Regions from separate parts of the Paenibacillus sp. KN14-4R genome, predicted to be linked through region 1. Evidence: predicted binding sites of a transcription regulator. Region 1 holds the regulator's gene; each other region holds the start of a gene.
What was found. The regulator Rex, encoded in region 1, represses fermentation and respiration genes when NADH is low (regulators of the CRP and FNR family bind a similar motif). The targets are predictions, from matches to a motif close to TTGTGAAATATTTCACAA.
Positions count from the first base shown of each region.

Region 1 (4,462 bases):
GAATGAATTAGGGCAGTATGTACTTCGGATTAAACAGGAAGAACTGCCGCAGGTATGGGCAGAATTGATGCCTTTAGAAGACAATGTATATCAAGAGCTGGGTCAGCTTATTAAAAGTGCTGAGAAGCTGATGAATGACTTTAAAGACCATGAAGATGAGTATGATTTGCAAAGTTTTTTAACAGATATGAATGGTTGTATCAAAGATCTTGGACATTGTCGCGAAAACGTAAGATTTTTCATGCACCAAAAGGACAAAAATTCGGTATACTGGTTAGAAGCGGGCTTGTTTGCTAAAAAAAGTTCCGTTCTTTTGAATTGTGTACCAACTGATGTGAGCAAGCTGTTACAAGAAAATCTTTTTGAGAAGAAAGAAAGTATTGTTATGACTTCTGCAACGTTAACAGTTGATAAGTCTTTTCAATATGTTAGTGAGCAGCTGGGATTTTCTCCTGATGTGGAGGAGGATGTGTTGAAGTCTGTTCAACTGCCTTCACCCTTTCAATATCGCCAACAAGCGCTTGTCTGTGTTCCACGTGATTTTCCAGCTATTAAGGGCCGAGCAGGAGAAGTTCTGTTTACTGAGAAGCTCGTTCACTCGTTAGCCGAAGTCGCGCTTGCAACTCAAGGGCGTATGCTTGTTTTGTTTACATCGAATCGAATGTTAAAGCAAGTGCACGGTGAATTAAAAGAGTTGCTTAAGCCTCACGGTATCGGTGTCCTTGGTCAAGGAGTTGACAGTGGTAACCGCAGTAAGCTCACACGTCTGTTTCAAGAAGGCAAAGCAAATGTTCTACTCGGTACAAGCTCATTCTGGGAAGGAGTTGACATTCCTGGCGATGCGTTAACCTGTTTAGCGATCGTTAGACTGCCGTTCCAACCCCCTAGTCATCCAGTGGTAGAGGCAAAATGCGAAAACTTGAAGAAGCAAAATAAAAATCCGTTTATGAAATTTTCTGTGCCGCAGGCTGTCATTCGTTTCAAACAAGGTTTTGGTCGATTGATACGAACTTCCAGTGATAAGGGAGTCGTAATCATTTATGACACACGAGTTATCGACACGCAGTATGGAAAAAACTTCCTGTATTCTTTGCCTGGTCCTAAAATTGAGTCGATGTCTACGTCCCAGATTGTGCCGAGAATTCAACAATGGATGGGAGAAAATATCTAATGAAATCAGTATTGAAAATATCTGATGCTGTTGTACGCAGACTTCCGATTTACTTGCGTTTTCTGAATGAATTGGCGAAAAATAATGTATTGACAGTTTCATCCCATGATTTAGGACAAAAGCTTGATTTGAACCCTGCGCAAATCCGCAAGGATTTAGCTTATTTTGGGGAATTTGGAAAAAAAGGGATCGGCTATGATGTTCTCTTTTTAATTGAAAAAATTCGTCAGATCTTGAAGTTAGATCGTCACATTGCAGTCGCACTTGTAGGGGCAGGTAACTTAGGCCGCGCTCTTTGCAATTATAATGCGTTCCTTAAAGATACAATGAAAATTGTAGCTGTATTCGATGCATCTGCTGATAAAGTAGGTAGCAACATTAACAATTTACCTGTAGAGCCGATGGAAGCGCTTGATTCATCAGTTAAAGAGAACGATATTCGAATTGGAATTATTACAGTTCCTTCACATGAAGCGCAAAATGTTGCCAATATGTTTGTAGATGCAGGTATTGACGCCATATTAAATTTTGCACCGATTAATATTAAGGTTCCATCCCACATCCGGGTACACAATGCAGACTTTACAACGGAATTACAGAGCTTGGCGTATTTCTTGGATTAAGGATGCTAAAGTACAAGTGAATAAAAAAAGCCCCTCAAATTGTTCCGGGTAGGAACGATTGAGGGGCTTTTGTATGAGTTATAACCAACCGAACATGATTTTGTATATAATAAACGCGAATATCATTGAGATCGGGATGGTAATGAGCCATGTCATAATCATCTTGATAACGGTTGCCCACTTCACTTCATGGAATCGGATAACACTCCCCGTTCCGATGATAGACGATGTAATGACTTGTGTTGTGGATAGTGGCATATTTAATAATGTTGAAGTCTGAATAACAGCAAATGATGTTAAGTCAGAAGCAAATCCGTTAATCGGTTCAATCTTGATCAGCTTGTTGGAAACCGTTTTGATAATTCTCCAACCACCAATGGATGTACCTAGACCGATTGCAAGTCCTGCTCCGATTTTAACCCATAGCGGAACTTCCAAATCGGTTGCATAGCCTGTTGACACTAGACCAAACACGATAATACCCATTGCTTTTTGTGCATCGTTTCCGCCGTGCGAGAATGACAATAAACCTGCGGAAATAATCTGAAAAGTGCGAAACACACGATTCATACGTGTACGCGATGCATTGCCTGTCCAAATAATGATGTATTTGAGTAAGGTCATAATAATGTAACCTGCTACAAAGGCAATAATTGGTGATAAAAGTAGAATCATAATGATTTTTTTAAAACCTTCAAAGTTCACAGCGCCAAATCCTGCTCCTGCGATAACCGCACCCGCTAGAGAGCCGATTAACGTATGAGAAGAGGAGGAAGGAATTCCGAAGTACCATGTAAGTAGATTCCACAAAATCGCTGAGATCAATGTTGCGATAATGATGTAGTGTCCATTTTCTACTGTAAAAGGATCCGCGATCGACCCACCGATCGTCTTAGCTACACCGGAGAAAATAATCGCTCCGACGAAATTAAGCGAAGCTGCGTATAGAATCGCAACTCGGGGAGTTAACGCTTTAGTGGATAACGATGTGGCAATCGCATTGGCCGTATCGTGAAATCCATTAATAAAGTCAAATAATAAGGAAAGAGCGACGATAATGATAAGTACCAATAAGTTATGGTCCATGAATTCCCTCCGAACTCGCTCTCCTAGGAGTAGCGAAGCACAACACTTTCAAGAATATTGGCTACATCTTCACATGCGTCCGTCGTTTGTTCAAGGCGCTCGTAGATCTCCTTCAACTTAAAATCCTCATATGGATCTTTTTTGTTTTGGAAAATTTGACGTATACCTTCACGCATCAGCTTGTCCCCTTCATTCTCAAGGGAATTGATTTGTACGGTATGTTCTGTAATTTGTAAATATTTCTTGCGGCCAAGCAATTTGAAAGCATCCAACATATGTTGGCAGGAAGATACGATGACCGCTGAGAAGTCTTGCATATATTTATCCGTAGTGGAGACTCCCAAGTAGTCAAAACGAGCGAGTGATGCTTCGATCCCATCGACAACATCATCAAGTTTTGAAGCAAGTTCGAGAATGTCCTCACGATCAATAGGTGTAATGAAAACTTTATTTAATCCTTTGAAAATTTCGTGAGTAATGCTATCACCGTTGTTTTCTAATTCTTTAAGCTGGGGGAAAAAATCAGATGGTGGGGCTTCACCCATCATCGCTTTACGAAATACATGTGCAGCATCAAGATTATTCTCCGCGGCCTTAATTAGCAGGTTGAGAAAATCAACCTCACCTTTTCTTGTAAACAGCATGGTCTCAAGAACCTCCTTCATAAAATAAAAAGTGTGCGTCACAGTGTTTTGTCTCTTTATGTAGAAAAATCTCTCCAACTCACAGACTATAAAATATCACAATAAACCAAAGGAAAGCAACGGCGATTTCTTGATTTTCTATTTTTGAAGATGTACAGTTAAATGAAGTAACCAAATTGTAGTAAAGGATTTGAATAATATGGATAAAAAAATTGTAATTGATGGCATTTTTGTGACATCCAATCCAATAAACCCAATTGTCAAAGGCTGTATGGTGATTGAAAATAACCTTATTACTTATCTAGGTGAGGATATCCCAGAGCCACTTGAACAATATGATGAAGTAATATCTGGAAAGAACAAACTATACATGCCAGGTCTTGTAAACACACATGGGCATGCTGCTATGTCACTGTTACGTGGATACGGCGATGATTTAGCTTTACAGGTGTGGCTGCAAGAGAAGATGTGGCCAATGGAAGCTAAATTTACTTCTAAGGATGTCCATTGGGGCACTTCCCTATCCATACTTGAGATGTTGAAGGGTGGCACGACAACTTTTGTTGATATGTATGATCATATGGACCAAGTTGCGCAAGCTGTGGAACAATCAGGAATAAGAGGCTGCTTGACTCGTGGTGTAATTGGCTTATGTCCAACTGAGGTGCAAGATCAGAAGTTGAAGGAAGCAGCGAAATTCGCTGTAGATTGGAACGGGAAAGCGAATGGTCGTATCACAACAATGATCGCGCCACATGCTCCATATACATGTCCTCCGGACTATATCGAGAAACTTGTGGCTGTTTCTCAAGATTTAAACTTACCGATTCATACGCATATGTCTGAAACGCTTCGTGAAGTGGAGCAGAACGTGGCTGATTATGGTTTGCGTCCAGTTGCGCATTTAGAAAAACTTGGTGTATTCAATCGTCCAACGT
Region 1 covers NZ_CP197466.1:2,793,932-2,798,393, reverse strand. Annotated here, with positions in the region: gene dinG (ATP-dependent DNA helicase DinG) at 1-1,171, shown strand, start outside; gene ACSBOP_RS13555 (redox-sensing transcriptional repressor Rex) at 1,171-1,794, shown strand; gene ACSBOP_RS13550 (anion permease) at 1,873-2,880, opposite strand; gene ACSBOP_RS13545 (DUF47 domain-containing protein) at 2,904-3,524, opposite strand; gene ACSBOP_RS13540 (amidohydrolase) at 3,724-4,462, shown strand, end outside.

Region 2 (4,462 bases), 1.8 Mb from region 1:
AAAATAATGATTTTCGGTTCCATCGCCAAGATGGCAGCAATCGCTGCACGCTGCTTTTGTCCGCCAGATAATTGCCCAGGGTGCTTATCTAGCAGATGAGTTATTTTCATTTTAGAAGCGTATAATTGAAGCCTATCTTCCATTTCTGCTTTGGATAATGCTAAGTTTTCTAAACCGAATATCATGTCATCCCTTACGGTTTGTCCAATAAATTGATTATCAGGGTTTTGAAAAATAAAGCCGATCTGCTTTCGAATTTCATACTTGCTTTCTGCCACTAATTCGGTGCCACAAATGTGAATTTGTCCAGCATTTTTAAGTAAAAGAGCATTAAGCAGCTTCACAAGCGTAGATTTTCCGCTGCCGTTTGCCCCGACAATGGTTACCCATTGCCCTGCAGGAATACAGAGAGTCACATCTTGAATAAGGGGCTCTTCACCGCGGTAGGCGAATGAAACATGCTCCATTTGGATAATGGGTAGCTTCATGGATATCCCCTTTCTTGTTCTTGTAATTGATTATTCAGGTATGAATGTTTCGAATAGGGATAGCTTGGATAATGATGTGACCAAATACTTCACTGCGATTCCGACAAAAATACCCGTCGCAATACCCGTCAACATTAACGCTGGCAAATAGTAAAAGATCGCACTGCTCTTAAGAACGATCATCGCTGCCGCTAACTGCCCGAAATTGTGAGCAAGTCCGCCAACGATACTGATCCCGATTAGACTGAGCTGCTTACGTCCAATTTTCATTAACACGAACATGACAATGAAGCTAGCCATAGCGCCAAAGAAACTGAACATGAAACTGGAAAACGTACCGAATATGAAGGCAGTAAGCAGTGTTTTTAAGATGACAAGTGTTAGTGTGTCTTTACCGTTTAGGAAATATAAACAAGTCAGTACCATGATGTTAGCCAGACCGAGCTTGGCACCAGGTATCGAGAAATTAACTGGAATCATCGCTTCCACGATACTGAGGACAACTGCCACAGCGGCAAATATCGCTAGAATAATGACTTTTTTTAAAGCAGTTGAAGAATCGTTACTTGACGACGGCATCCAGATCATCTCCTTTGGTCTTACCGATGATTTCCACAAGAACCCGATTAGGAAGACAGACGATGGTTTGCCCAGGTTTGGTAATATGCCCGAAAGTAAAACAAACTTCATCTGGACAATCAGCTTCTGCCATTTCAATACCATGATCATGAATACGCAGCTTATTGTATCCACGGTCTGTTTTGACTTCAATGAACTGCTCTTCCTGAGTCAATTCAACGGTCTTAAATGGTTTACCATCCACAGATATTTTGGCAAAAGTATTCATGTTTTGTAGTTTTCCACTGTCATCTCCAGCAAAAAAACGGGGAACCATAAAAATCAGTGCACCAATTAGAACAACTGCGATGAGGATCATATCACCACGTTTAAGTTTCATATCCATTACCTCTACTTCTAGTTTTGTACAATCTAAATAATATGTGAAAAAATGTACATACTTAAAATCAATCATCATTATACACGAATTTAGTGTAACTCGCTATGAAGAAACCCATAGCCATTTTTGTAAAATACGTTTTGGCTGTGACATCCGTCATACTCTGTCTAAATAATGTTTGCTAAAATGACCCCAAATATGGAACGCTGGAGGACATCTATGGGTACTCAACTAAGAATCAAAAAATGGCTAATTATGTTCGTATGTGTATCTATGCTTCTCATTAGTGCATGCGGCACTAACAAGGGTGCGGCTGCAAGCGATAAGACGGATCAACCCCGTGTTGAATCGTACTTTATTTTTGATACATTAGTGACTTTAAAGGTATACAGCAAGAAAGTAACCGATCAGCATTTTGCAGAAATGCACGCGCTCATGAAAGATATTGATACTAAGCTAAATCGTGAGCATGAAGCGGGTGAGTTGTACAATGTGAATCATCAAGCGGGTAAAGAGGCCGTTCAAGTATCCAAAGATACATTTGATGTCGTAAAAAAAGCATACACTTACTCCGAACTGTCAAAAGGTAACTTTGACTTCGCCATTGGACCACTTGTTGACCTATGGCAGATTGGTAAAGAAGGTGCACATGTTCCAAAGAAAAGCGATATTGAGCATGCAGCTACCCTTGTCAACTATAAAGAAGTCATTTTAGATGAAGCCAATCACACCATCAAACTTACCAAAGAAGGCATGAGTATCGACCTTGGAGGTATTGGAAAAGGCTATGCAGCGGATAAGCTTGCCGAATATTTAAAAGATCATGGGATGGATAGTGCTATTATTGATTTGGGTGGAAATATTTATGCAGTTGGTTCCAAAGTCGGTGACCAACCATGGAATATTGGCATTCAAGATCCAAATGAAACGCGTGGGAACCAAATTGGAAAGATGAAAATTACAGACCAAACCGTAGTAACTTCGGGGGTTTATGAGCGCTTTTTCGTTGAAAATGGTGTACATTACCATCACATTTTAGATCCGCATACAGGCTATCCTGTGAAAAATAATATAAACAGTGTTACGATCGTGACAAAACACTCTACGGATGCAGATGCGTTATCGACAACTGCCTTTACTTTAGGAGTAGATGAGGGATTGAAATTAATGAATTCACTTGATGGGGTAGAAGCATTATTTATTACAACTGACAATAAAGTGTATGCAACTACGGGCATTAAGGATAAATTTGAACTTACAGATAAGACCTATCAATGGGCGAATTAAAAAAAGGAGTGCAATGCTGTTAACAGCTTGCACTCCATTTATATGTTGGTCAATCATTAGAATACTTGAACAACTTCGTGAATACCTTCTACTTCTTCAACCAATGCGCGCTCGATACCTGCTTTAAGCGTGATTGTCGAACTTGGGCAAGATCCACAAGCGCCCATAAGGCGAAGCTTTACAATACCGTCTTCTACATCTACTAGCTCAACATCACCGCCATCACGTTGCAAGAATGGGCGGAGCTTATCAAGAACCTCAAGAACTTCATCATATTGACTCACATTTTGTGTGTTTTCAGACATATTTTCCAACTCCCTTCTTACTCATTATTATATTACATCCAACTCCCAATTGAAAATATCTATTGTCCTGTGCGATACTTAATTATTATTTCCTTGAAGGTGGACAAGTTATGAGACCGATAATTGAATTTTGCGCATCCAACATGCACCACGGTACCGATAAAGTCATGAAGAAGTTGGAGGAAAATCCAGACTATGATGTCCTTGAATACGGTTGCCTTGGCAACTGTGGGGGCTGTTATTTAAGTCCCTATGCACTTGTAAACGGTGAAACCGTTGTTGCAGCCACAGCTGATGAATTATACGAAGAAATCTTACGTAAAATTAAAGAGATAGAAGAATGGGACAATTTATTTGAGTAATACTTGCTTGGATTAGCCAAAATGGTGTTTGGATTTCCATAGCACCCCATTTTTTAGAACACGAGGTACCATTCCAGTCATTACGGTACGTTTACCCATAATACCAAATCCAGTTTTCTTCCCTAGTGAACCAAGCACACCTTTTAGCTTAATCTGACCGACACGCGGCGTTTCGTTACGCCAGATGGCGCCCATAATATCTGCAATTTGTTTGCCCTGCGCTCCAGCTGCTTGACCACTCGGGGAGAAAGGCAGTGAGGCGCAATCCCCAACTACAAACACTTCTGTATACGCGGGTATTTGATGGTATTCATTAATCACTACCCGACCCTGCTTGTCTTTTGGAACTTGCAATGCTTCGACAATGGGACTTGGTTTAATCCCAGCTGTCCAAAGCGTCGTATCGGTTAGGATAATTTCATCCCCATTGTACAATTCACAACCTTCTAGACGCGATAGGGAGATGTGTGAGCGCATTTCGATATCGTGTTGGATCATCCAGCTGCGCACGAATTCTTGAAGTTTGCTCGGGAATGCTGACAGAATACTTGATCCGCGATCCAGTATGCGGATATTCAGATCAGGACGACTTTCACGAAGTTCAGCGGCAACCTCAACGCCACTTAATCCACCACCAACAATTGTCACTTGACCATAGGGGTTTACATCATTAATGTTCTGGTACGTTTTACGTGCTTGTGAGAAGGATTGAATCGAATTGGTGTATTGATCCGCACCGATAATCCCATGATAATTATCTGTACAACCTAGGCCAATCGTAAGCCAATCATAATCAAGCGGTTCTTTACCCGCGAATAATACTTGTTTGTTCTCCAGATCTACACCTGTTACTTCACCATAGCTCAGTATCAGCCTAGGATCATCAGGGAAAGGTGTGCGTAGACTCGTCTCTGCTACAGTGCCTGCAACTAGAGCATAATACTCGGTTTTGAGACCTTGAAATGGCATGCGATCTACGAGGACAATAACCGTATCATCAGGTAAATCTTTTTCCAGTAGTTGATGTGCAATTGCAAGTCCTCCATACCCTCCGCCGAGAAT
Region 2 covers NZ_CP197466.1:1,033,721-1,038,182, forward strand. Annotated here, with positions in the region: gene ACSBOP_RS05015 (energy-coupling factor transporter ATPase) at 1-488, opposite strand, end outside; gene ACSBOP_RS05020 (Gx transporter family protein) at 519-1,067, opposite strand; gene ACSBOP_RS05025 (NusG domain II-containing protein) at 1,051-1,446, opposite strand; gene ACSBOP_RS05030 (FAD:protein FMN transferase) at 1,666-2,733, shown strand; gene ACSBOP_RS05035 (NifU family protein) at 2,790-3,038, opposite strand; gene ACSBOP_RS05040 (YuzB family protein) at 3,149-3,400, shown strand; gene ACSBOP_RS05045 (NAD(P)/FAD-dependent oxidoreductase) at 3,413-4,462, opposite strand, start outside.
Region 2: a site for Rex is predicted at 1,488-1,505, ahead of ACSBOP_RS05030 (FAD:protein FMN transferase). Genes of this name have one in related genera too.

Region 3 (4,462 bases), 550 kb from region 1:
CCTTGCCATCCATCACAACCACCTGTGGTTCCTGCTCGGGCCCTACTTTGATACCTAAGTGCTTGGGTGTAAGGGGTTGATTTTCTTTCGTAAGCAGGACGTCTATGTCTCCACTCGGTTCCATAACTGCAAATTCAACGTTAGCCGCTTGGAATACATTTTTTTTTCGCAGCTGTTCCATTAGATCGTCAGTGGTAAGTCGTTCCTTCTTGAGGTTATCCTCCAGGATTTTCCCATCTTTAATTAACACCCTTGCTTTACTATCGATGATATCTCTTGCTTTCTTACTCTTAAGCTGTAAAAAATCGATCCCTATGGAAACGACTACCCAAACAGACAATGAAACGAAGCCTAAATACCAACTTGCAGCCATATCTAACGAAATATAGACGGCTAAGAATCCAATCACGATCCCGGTTATGTATTCAAAAAAGGAAAGCTGAGAAACTTGTCTCTTTCTCAATAGCTTGGTTATTACAAAAAGTATGGCAATCACTAATAATGTCCGCAATGCAACAAGTAACCAATCTGACATCATCGCAGCCTCCTTTATTTTTAAGAGTAAATTAAATTTACCACTTGATGGAAATTCATACATAAGCAAGATCGCCAGTTTTCCGCCTATTTATTCATTTATACATAAAAAAGTTTCTTTATTTTTCCAAATCATTTCCCTTTTGGCCTTGTATTTCTTTCATTGGTGCATGATGTTTTTAAAAAAGGATACATTATATTTGTTACATGGATAAAAGGAGGTGAATCGAAATGACAGTAGGTTCCCAAGTCAAAACATGTCTCGCTTCATTAAAAGGCGCGCAGGCTAGCTTAGAACAATTCGCTTTGGGCACTCAAAACCAAGAGGCAAAAACTCTTTTTACAAACGCGGCCCAGCAAACACAACAAGTTGTGGATCAAGTTGAAAGCCGAGTACAGCAGCTAGAAAATGAAGAACCGCAATATAGTGGTTTCTAAGAATGCGAAAAAGCCATGCCCATAGAGCATGGCTGTTCTTTCATTTATATAGATAAGCCCCTGCACAATTTACATACGCTACGGCAAGCGTTCCTTCTTCGATCGACTCTAAAATCCCCTTCCCTATACCCTATAATTGGTTTAAATATTCCATTTAGCGAGCGCGACCAAATAAACATCCTGAAATACCATCGAGATTAAGCCAGATTGATGCAGATATACTCTGGTATTTTCTATAAGCAGCAACAGTTGTGAAATATATCACTAACATATAGCTAATGGTAGATTAAAATGAATTGAACATAAAGAAGCTAACTCGTTTGTTCTTTATGTTTTCATCTAGATAACAACATAGAATATCGGAGGGGTTAAACATGAAAAAGAAAGTTTCAGCAACTTTTATTCTCGTTCTCACTTTCATGCTCGTGATCGTGGGATGCGGTAGCGGGAACCAGAATAAGAGTCAGGACAACAATGCAAAAAAAGAAGAGACTAAAGAAACGGCAGCCGTTTCGGGAGCGTCTCAAACCAGCTATACACCGTTCGATCAACTTAAAGATAAATATGATGTCATCATTGTCGGTGCAGGCGGTGCCGGTATGACTGCTGCACTTGAAGCAAAAGAAAAAGGTATGAACCCGGTTGTTTTTGAAAAAATGCCGGTTGCCGGCGGGAATACATTAAAATCATCTTCGGGAATGAATGCTTCTGAAACCAAGTTTCAAAAAGAGCAAGGCATTCAAGACAGCAATGATTTATTTTATGAAGAGAGTTTAAAAGGCGGTCATGGTACAAACGACAAAAACATGCTTCGTTTCTTCGTTGACAATTCGGCAAGTGCAATCAATTGGCTGGATTCCAAAGGGATTCGATTGAACAATATCACGATTACTGGCGGCATGAACGAAAAGCGCACACACCGTCCTGAAGATGGTTCAGCGGTAGGACAATATCTTGTCAGCGGTTTGGTGAAAAATGTACATGAACAAGGAATTCCGCTTTTTGTAAATGCCAATGTGAAGGAAATAACAGAAAAAGACGGCAAAGTAAACGGCGTCAAAGTCATCTTCAACGGGAAAGACGAGAAAAATATTGCGTCGAATGCCGTCATTTTGACAACTGGCGGTTTCGGTGCCAATATGGACATGATTGCTAAATTTAGACCTGATTTGAAAGGGTATGTAACAACTAATCAAGAAGGCAGCACCGGTGACGGCATTAAGATGATTGAACAACTCGGTGGGACAACGGTGGATATGGACCAAATCCAAGTTCACCCAACAGTGCAGCAAGAGAAATCCTATCTCATTGGAGAAGCTGTTCGCGGAGAAGGAGCGATTCTCGTGTCCAGTGACGGCAAACGTTTCACCAACGAACTGAATACTCGTGACAATGTCACAGCAGCAATCAATAAACTTCCTGAAAAATCGGCTTATCTTGTATTCGATTCTGGCGTAAAATCCCGCGCTAAAGCGATCCAGCAATATGAAAAAATGGGCTTTGTCATTAAAGGGGATTCGATCGAGGCTTTAGCTAAAGAAATGGGCGTTCCGGCAGATCAACTTAAAACCACGCTTGATACATGGAACAGCGCAGTGAAGAATAAAAAGGATACCGAATTCGGTAGAACAACAGCAATGGACAACGATTTGTCCGGCGCCCCATACTATGCAATTAAAATCGGTCCTGGGATTCACTACACGATGGGTGGCGTGAAAATCAATACGAATACAGAAGTTTTAAATAAAGACGGCAAACCGATAGTGGGACTGTTCGCAGCAGGTGAAGTTACAGGCGGATTGCACGGTCAAAACCGGATCGGCGGTAACTCCGTTGCAGAGATCGTTATTTTCGGTTACCAAGCCGGTATTAAATCGGCTGAATTCGTAAAAGCACAATAAGGTATAAGCTTCCTCTTTCACTCCGCAAACAACAACGCTTGGGCTCAACATAGTCCAAGCGTTGTTGTTTTATTTGACTGGATCGATGAATGTGTTGATTGATTCATTTTCTAGAAAAGTCTTTTATTGCACTTATTAATGCACCTGGGAGTAAGGCAATGGCAAGAAATACTGTATATACGTTAAATTGTAATGTTTTATACGGGGCGAACTCTTCCGTAAAGAATTTCGAATTAGAAAGGCGGCCTAATATTGTCCCTTGTTCAAAGTAAAACGGTGACCCTGAAGAATTATCAATGACTAAAAAGATTAATTGCAAAACTAGAAATGCCACAAGGGTAGCAACCCAACCCCGTATTCGAATAGGACGACCTTTTTGCATTCTAAAAGTCCTTTCTAGTAAATAATTTTATAGTTAAGTAATAGGAAGCAACGAATAACAGTAAGATACTGATTGGAATAAGAAATAAGGTTTGGTCACTAATAAAGCCTTTCTCGCTCATCATATTCATAAAAATAGTTGTAGGCTGCGCCAGAACAATCAGGACTATCAAGAATACAATATTGATAATACCGGCTCCTTTTTCACTAAGTGTGTAGAAAAGCGGCATATAAATTGAAATTAGAACAAGTATCATTCCTACTGAAACTAGTATGTCCATGACTGAATAATCTGGCTTGTTAAGGTGTGGGATTACTAGTTTAATGAGCCAGTGAATCCCGTACGAAGCAAGGACTCCATAAAGTGTATAAATGATGGCTGATATGTATTTGGCTTGAACAATATGTTTGCGGCTAATAGGCAATGTGACCAGAAAATTATGATTATGGTTTTTGATATCTATCATTGTACCGAGACTAAGTGAGGCGAAAGCTGTATAGATACCTACAAAGTAAAAAGACAATTCACTTTTTGGTATAAAAGCGACACTAAATACAGCGAGATAAAGAATAGTTATCCATAGTGAGCTTTTTAAAGCGATGAAGTCTTTACGCAGCAAGTTAAGCATGGATGCGTCCTCCCTTGGCGGTGAAATACATGATGTCTTCTAAGGTTGGTTTGTCCAAAATAGCATAATTACCAAACAATCGTTCGGCCTCCTGCCTATTATCTACTAAGCCCTCAAAACCAACAGCAGTTTCGCGAATCCCGACAAATTTATTTCTAATATCTGAGTCGAGCAGTTCGGAGTCACCTTTTACGATTGCATATCTCTCGAGTACTTCATCTTTCGCTTCATTAAATACGAGCTTCCCACGATTGATGAAAGTAATGTAGTCAGCAATGCGATCCAAATCTGTTGTGATATGGGTCGAGAAAATAATTGAATTTCTCTCGTCCTGCATCATATCCGCTAGCAGATCGAGCAGTTCCCTTCTAAACACAGGATCAAGTCCAGAGGTTGGCTCATCCATGATTAGGAGCTCAGCCTCATGCGATAAAGCAACTGCAAGGGAAAATTTGACTTTCATCCCCTTGGATAAATCTCCAATCTTCTTTTTCGGAGACAACTCGAATTGTTCAAGATAGCTGTTAAATTTCTTTTCGTTCCACTTCTTATAGAAAGTTGCAATCATCTTCTTCGTGT
Region 3 covers NZ_CP197466.1:2,239,630-2,244,091, forward strand. Annotated here, with positions in the region: gene ACSBOP_RS10550 (DUF421 domain-containing protein) at 1-535, opposite strand, end outside; gene ACSBOP_RS10555 (DUF1657 domain-containing protein) at 766-972, shown strand; gene ACSBOP_RS10560 (flavocytochrome c) at 1,347-2,873, shown strand; gene ACSBOP_RS10565 (YfzA family protein) at 2,977-3,255, opposite strand; gene ACSBOP_RS10570 (ABC-2 transporter permease) at 3,257-3,883, opposite strand; gene ACSBOP_RS10575 (ABC transporter ATP-binding protein) at 3,876-4,462, opposite strand, start outside.
Region 3: a site for Rex is predicted at 1,222-1,239, ahead of ACSBOP_RS10560 (flavocytochrome c). Genes of this name have one in related genera too.

Region 4 (4,462 bases), 2.1 Mb from region 1:
ATATTCTTTTATCGCTGATATGTTATAGGAACAAGCCGCTGACTGACTGTATCCACGAGCTTATCCGCAATGGACTGTATTACCCTGGAATTTTATTCAAGGAAGCTCCGATGGAGATTCGGGAACAATTGCTGAAGCAGGTGGAACAGGATAGCGACAATCGTAATCATTTATTGCTGGCTTTGAGTTGGATTGGAGATGATCAGGTGGTTCGGCGTTTCCATCAATGGCGTGAGAATAAGCCGCAATGGACACAAGAGCTGCATGTTGCACCTGAACTATACGCATATGAAGCAGGATGGGAGCTTACTGAAGAAGGGGAGCGCCGGAATTTATTTTATAAGAGCAATTATGCCATTGAAAAAGTGAAGGAATCCAAGAGTTCAGGCAACGGGGTAGATAAATCTACAAGTTTTCTGACTAAGAGCCAGCAGGTTTGCCCATGGTGCTGCGGGAGGTTGACCAACCTTTTGGAATTGGAGGTGGGCCACCACTCCATTCAACATTTGTCTCTGGATGGAGAACGATTTAAGGTGCAGACATGTGTAATCTGCGGCTGCTATAGTCCGATTTACATGGAGCTGGATTTTCGTACAGAACCCCAATGGAGTGCCTATAATCAAAAACCAGATTATTTGCCAAATATTAATCTTGATGAGAATGGCGATGAGTACTTATCTGTGGGCGAATATTTAAGGATAGCGACTGAGCCGCGGAATACATATCATGCCGTTCAGTGGACGCTGGAACCGATGGTTTCACAAATTGGCGGGCACCCGACCTGGATACAGGATGCGGAGTATCCCACATGTCCCTGCTGCTCCCAAAGCATGCATTTCATCGGCCAGTTGGATTGGTCGGAAGTAGAAGAGTATGGAGAGGGAATTTACTACATGTTCTTATGTCCCAAAGGCAAGATTACAGCTACGCTATTCCAGCAATCCTAGTACCGGAGCAGTTAATATCAATGGGGAATGTAAGCAGGTTTAGATGTAAAGAATGATTCGACAAATATCCGCATACCAATCCGATCATCCTGAAGCTTGGGGAAAAAGCTCACTGAAGTGGCCCAATGTTCTTTATATTGTGGAGAACTCGCCCTGTTGTTCATAAAATGGAGCAAATCTTATTAGGAGTGGTGCAACTAGTGGCGATTACACGACAGGTAAAGATTAGATTAATACTATTTCAAAGGGACTTTTTCACAAAGCGGAGAAGAGTTTTCAATACCATCAGTTTAATCATAAGAAATAATCTAAATTATTTACCGGTTAATACGATCTTGGAAATATTGGAATATGACATCAAAAAAAATAACATTAACAATTTTACAGTAACAGATGGGTCGGAATTTGTTACTATCCCTAAGACAGGGCCAGTTGCGAGAAGAGAAGGAATACATTTTCCAATTGATCCGTTAATTTATTTCAACAATAGACAGTTCATCAGTCTTCGATCTGTTAATCGCTTATTTAATGTGGCTTTAATATTAAACATAAAATCCAAAACGGTAACTATTCGACAACCCGGACGGTTCTTTGTAACCTTAAAGGGCGATGATCTCAGGAGCATTGCCGCTTTATTAAATACTTCTGTTAAGAGGCTACTTTCCGTTAACAAAAATTTGAATGAACCGATATCATCGGGTATTCGAGTGACCATTCCGAGTTTCTCTTCTAGAGCAGGAACACAAAACTCGAGATCACCTAAAAACGTAAAGGTGAAATTTCACATTGAAGCAGGACCGGTTATTAAATTAGGTCAAACCTTAAAAGGTACCCCTTATAAATTTGGAGCAGGACCATATAGAAAGACCGGAGTATTTGACTGTTCATCGTATATGCAATATATTTATGGCCGAAATGGAGAACCATTACCGAGAACAAGCAGATCACAAGCTCGACGCGGTATATTTCGTAGGCAACGCGATATAGAATCAGGGGATTTAATCTTCTTTAGGAGGGATAGATACTCCGATAATCGGATCGGTCACGTGGGAATGGATATTGGCAATGGCAGAATGTTAAATACCTACGAATCGCCGCCAGGCGTAACGATAACAAAGTGGAGAAGTCCCTATTGGTTGAGAAGGTATGTCACCGCCAGAGAAGTTTTATGATTGTTAGCGGAAGGCGGCTCGTTAAATAAACGGGGCGTCTTTTAATTTGGATTCGCTCGAAGTGCAAGCAACTTAACATTAATTCCTTCGCTGTTGTCTCATCCACTTTGTAGCTATCCACTTTTCCCCTTGAACAACCGGGGAACCTCCGTGCAGGGTCAATGGATCGACCTGACCAAGGCTATTACTGTATTCGAAATATACCGCCGATCCCATCTGTGGGACAATCGAAAGCCCGATTTTCGGGAATAAGGTTTCACCACCGGAGACCACATCATTAAGATAGATAACTAACGTGCTCATACGCTGACCACCATTTGCAAGTTGCACCTTACTTCCTGAGGCAGCGGCAAAGTAGTCGAAATGCGGCTTGTATTTTTTCCCTATGTCATAGTTTAGAATTTGAATCTCTTCTCCATTTTGGATGGGGCAATTCATGACTTCCGCGATGCGTCGGTCCAGTCTGGTAATCAGCTCATTTTCGTTGTCGAAACATCCATTTTATTTGCTAAAGCCTCGATGGAATCCGCTTCTTTGGTCGCTTCTTTTTTGACATTGTTCTGACTCTGTTTTGGTTTCCGCAGCCGCATCCTACGATCACAAGCATGAAAGAGAGAACGAGTTTTGCGTTGATCTAATCTATTTTCGGTTCATTTTTTGTGAAATATTTCACATCTATTTTTAAAAATATAGTTTTTACTAGTGTTTGAGGTTCGGGAAAGTCATCTTTGTACAGAAGGAGTTATTTATGATGAAAAGAATCGTAACACTGAGTACCCGCAAACTAATGGATACCGCAAAACACGGCGGATGCGGTGCATGCCAGACATCTTGCCAGTCCGCTTGTAAAACTTCCTGCGGAGTTGCAAACCAGCGCTGTGAAAACGTAATGAACAGATAGGATTCGGAACTTTACCGCCCATTGCTTTGCAGATGGGCGGCTATTTTTAAGAAGTGGATGCCACCTTTAAAGGACGGCAAAGCCACATTTCCACTTGTGGGCAAAAGGAGCTTGATTAGCAAGTATGATTCATCAATATCAACTAAATGGATTTAACATCGTGCTCGACACCTACAGTGGCTCAGTACATATTGTCGATGACCTCGCATATGAAATTATAGAGCTTTATGAGAGAGCTTCTTTCGAAGAAATCGTGACAACGATGTTGGATAAATATAAACATGATTCCGGCATTTCCGAGATGGGCATTCTTAAAACCATCGCGGATATCGAGGAGCTTAAAAAGGATGGGCAGCTCTTTACAAAGGATGCGTATGAGGACCTCGCCCTTGATTTAAAAAATAGAAAAACTTATGTCAAAGCGCTCTGCCTCAATGTTGCGCATACCTGTAATCTGTCATGCGACTATTGCTTCGCCAGCCAGGGGAAATACAACGGAAATAGGGCAATCATGAGCTATGAGGTTGGACAAAGAGCTATCGATTACCTGCTTGAAAATTCGGGTCATCATCGAAACCTTGACATCGACTTTTTCGGTGGGGAACCGCTTATGGCCTGGAAGGTGGTTAAACAGATCGTAGCTTATGCAAGAAGCAGAGAAAAAGAATACAAAAAGAAGTTCCGCTTCACCTTCACGACGAACGGCATGCTGCTCAGCGATGAGGTCACCGAGTATTTAAATCAGGAAATGTACAATGTCGTATTAAGCCTGGATGGAAGAAAAGAGGTTCATGACCGACTTCGCACCACGGTTACTGGAAAAGGCAGCTACGATCATATTGTTCCGAAGTTCCAAGAATTCGTTCGTAAGCGCGGAGACCAAGAATACTATGTACGAGGAACCTATACTCGTAACAATGTCGATTTCACCAAAGATATATTTCATATTGCTGACCTGGGTTTTGACAAGCTCTCGATGGAACCGGTCATCTGTGATCCACGGGAACCCTATGCACTTACCGAGGAGGACCTCCCAGAGATTTACAGACAGTACGAAATTCTCGCCAAGGAAATGATCAAGCGAGGTGAAGAAGGTAAAGGATTTACTTTTTACCACTACATGCTTGATCTCTCGGAAGGACCTTGCATCCAGAAGAGAATCACCGGCTGTGGTTCAGGAACGGAATATCTCGCTGTAACACCTTGGGGTGAGCTTTTCCCTTGCCACCAGTTCGTCGGGGATGAAGAGTACAGCATGGGAAACATCTGGGATGGAATCACAAAACCTGAGCTGCAATGCCAATTTAAAGAGAGCAACTGCTACTCGAAGCCGGAGTGCAAGGACTGCTGGGCGAAACTCTACTGCAGCGGCGGCTGTCCTGCCAATGCGCTGCACGCGACTGGTTCCCTGGGTGGAACCTACGACTTCAGCTGCGACATCT
Region 4 covers NZ_CP197466.1:712,597-717,058, forward strand. Annotated here, with positions in the region: gene ACSBOP_RS03470 (DUF1963 domain-containing protein) at 1-947, shown strand, start outside; gene ACSBOP_RS03475 (C40 family peptidase) at 1,148-2,119, shown strand; gene ACSBOP_RS03480 (2OG-Fe(II) oxygenase) at 2,198-2,557, opposite strand; gene scfA (six-cysteine ranthipeptide SCIFF) at 2,871-3,020, shown strand; gene scfB (thioether cross-link-forming SCIFF peptide maturase) at 3,145-4,462, shown strand, end outside.
Region 4: a site for Rex is predicted at 2,777-2,794, ahead of scfA (six-cysteine ranthipeptide SCIFF). Genes of this name have one in related genera too.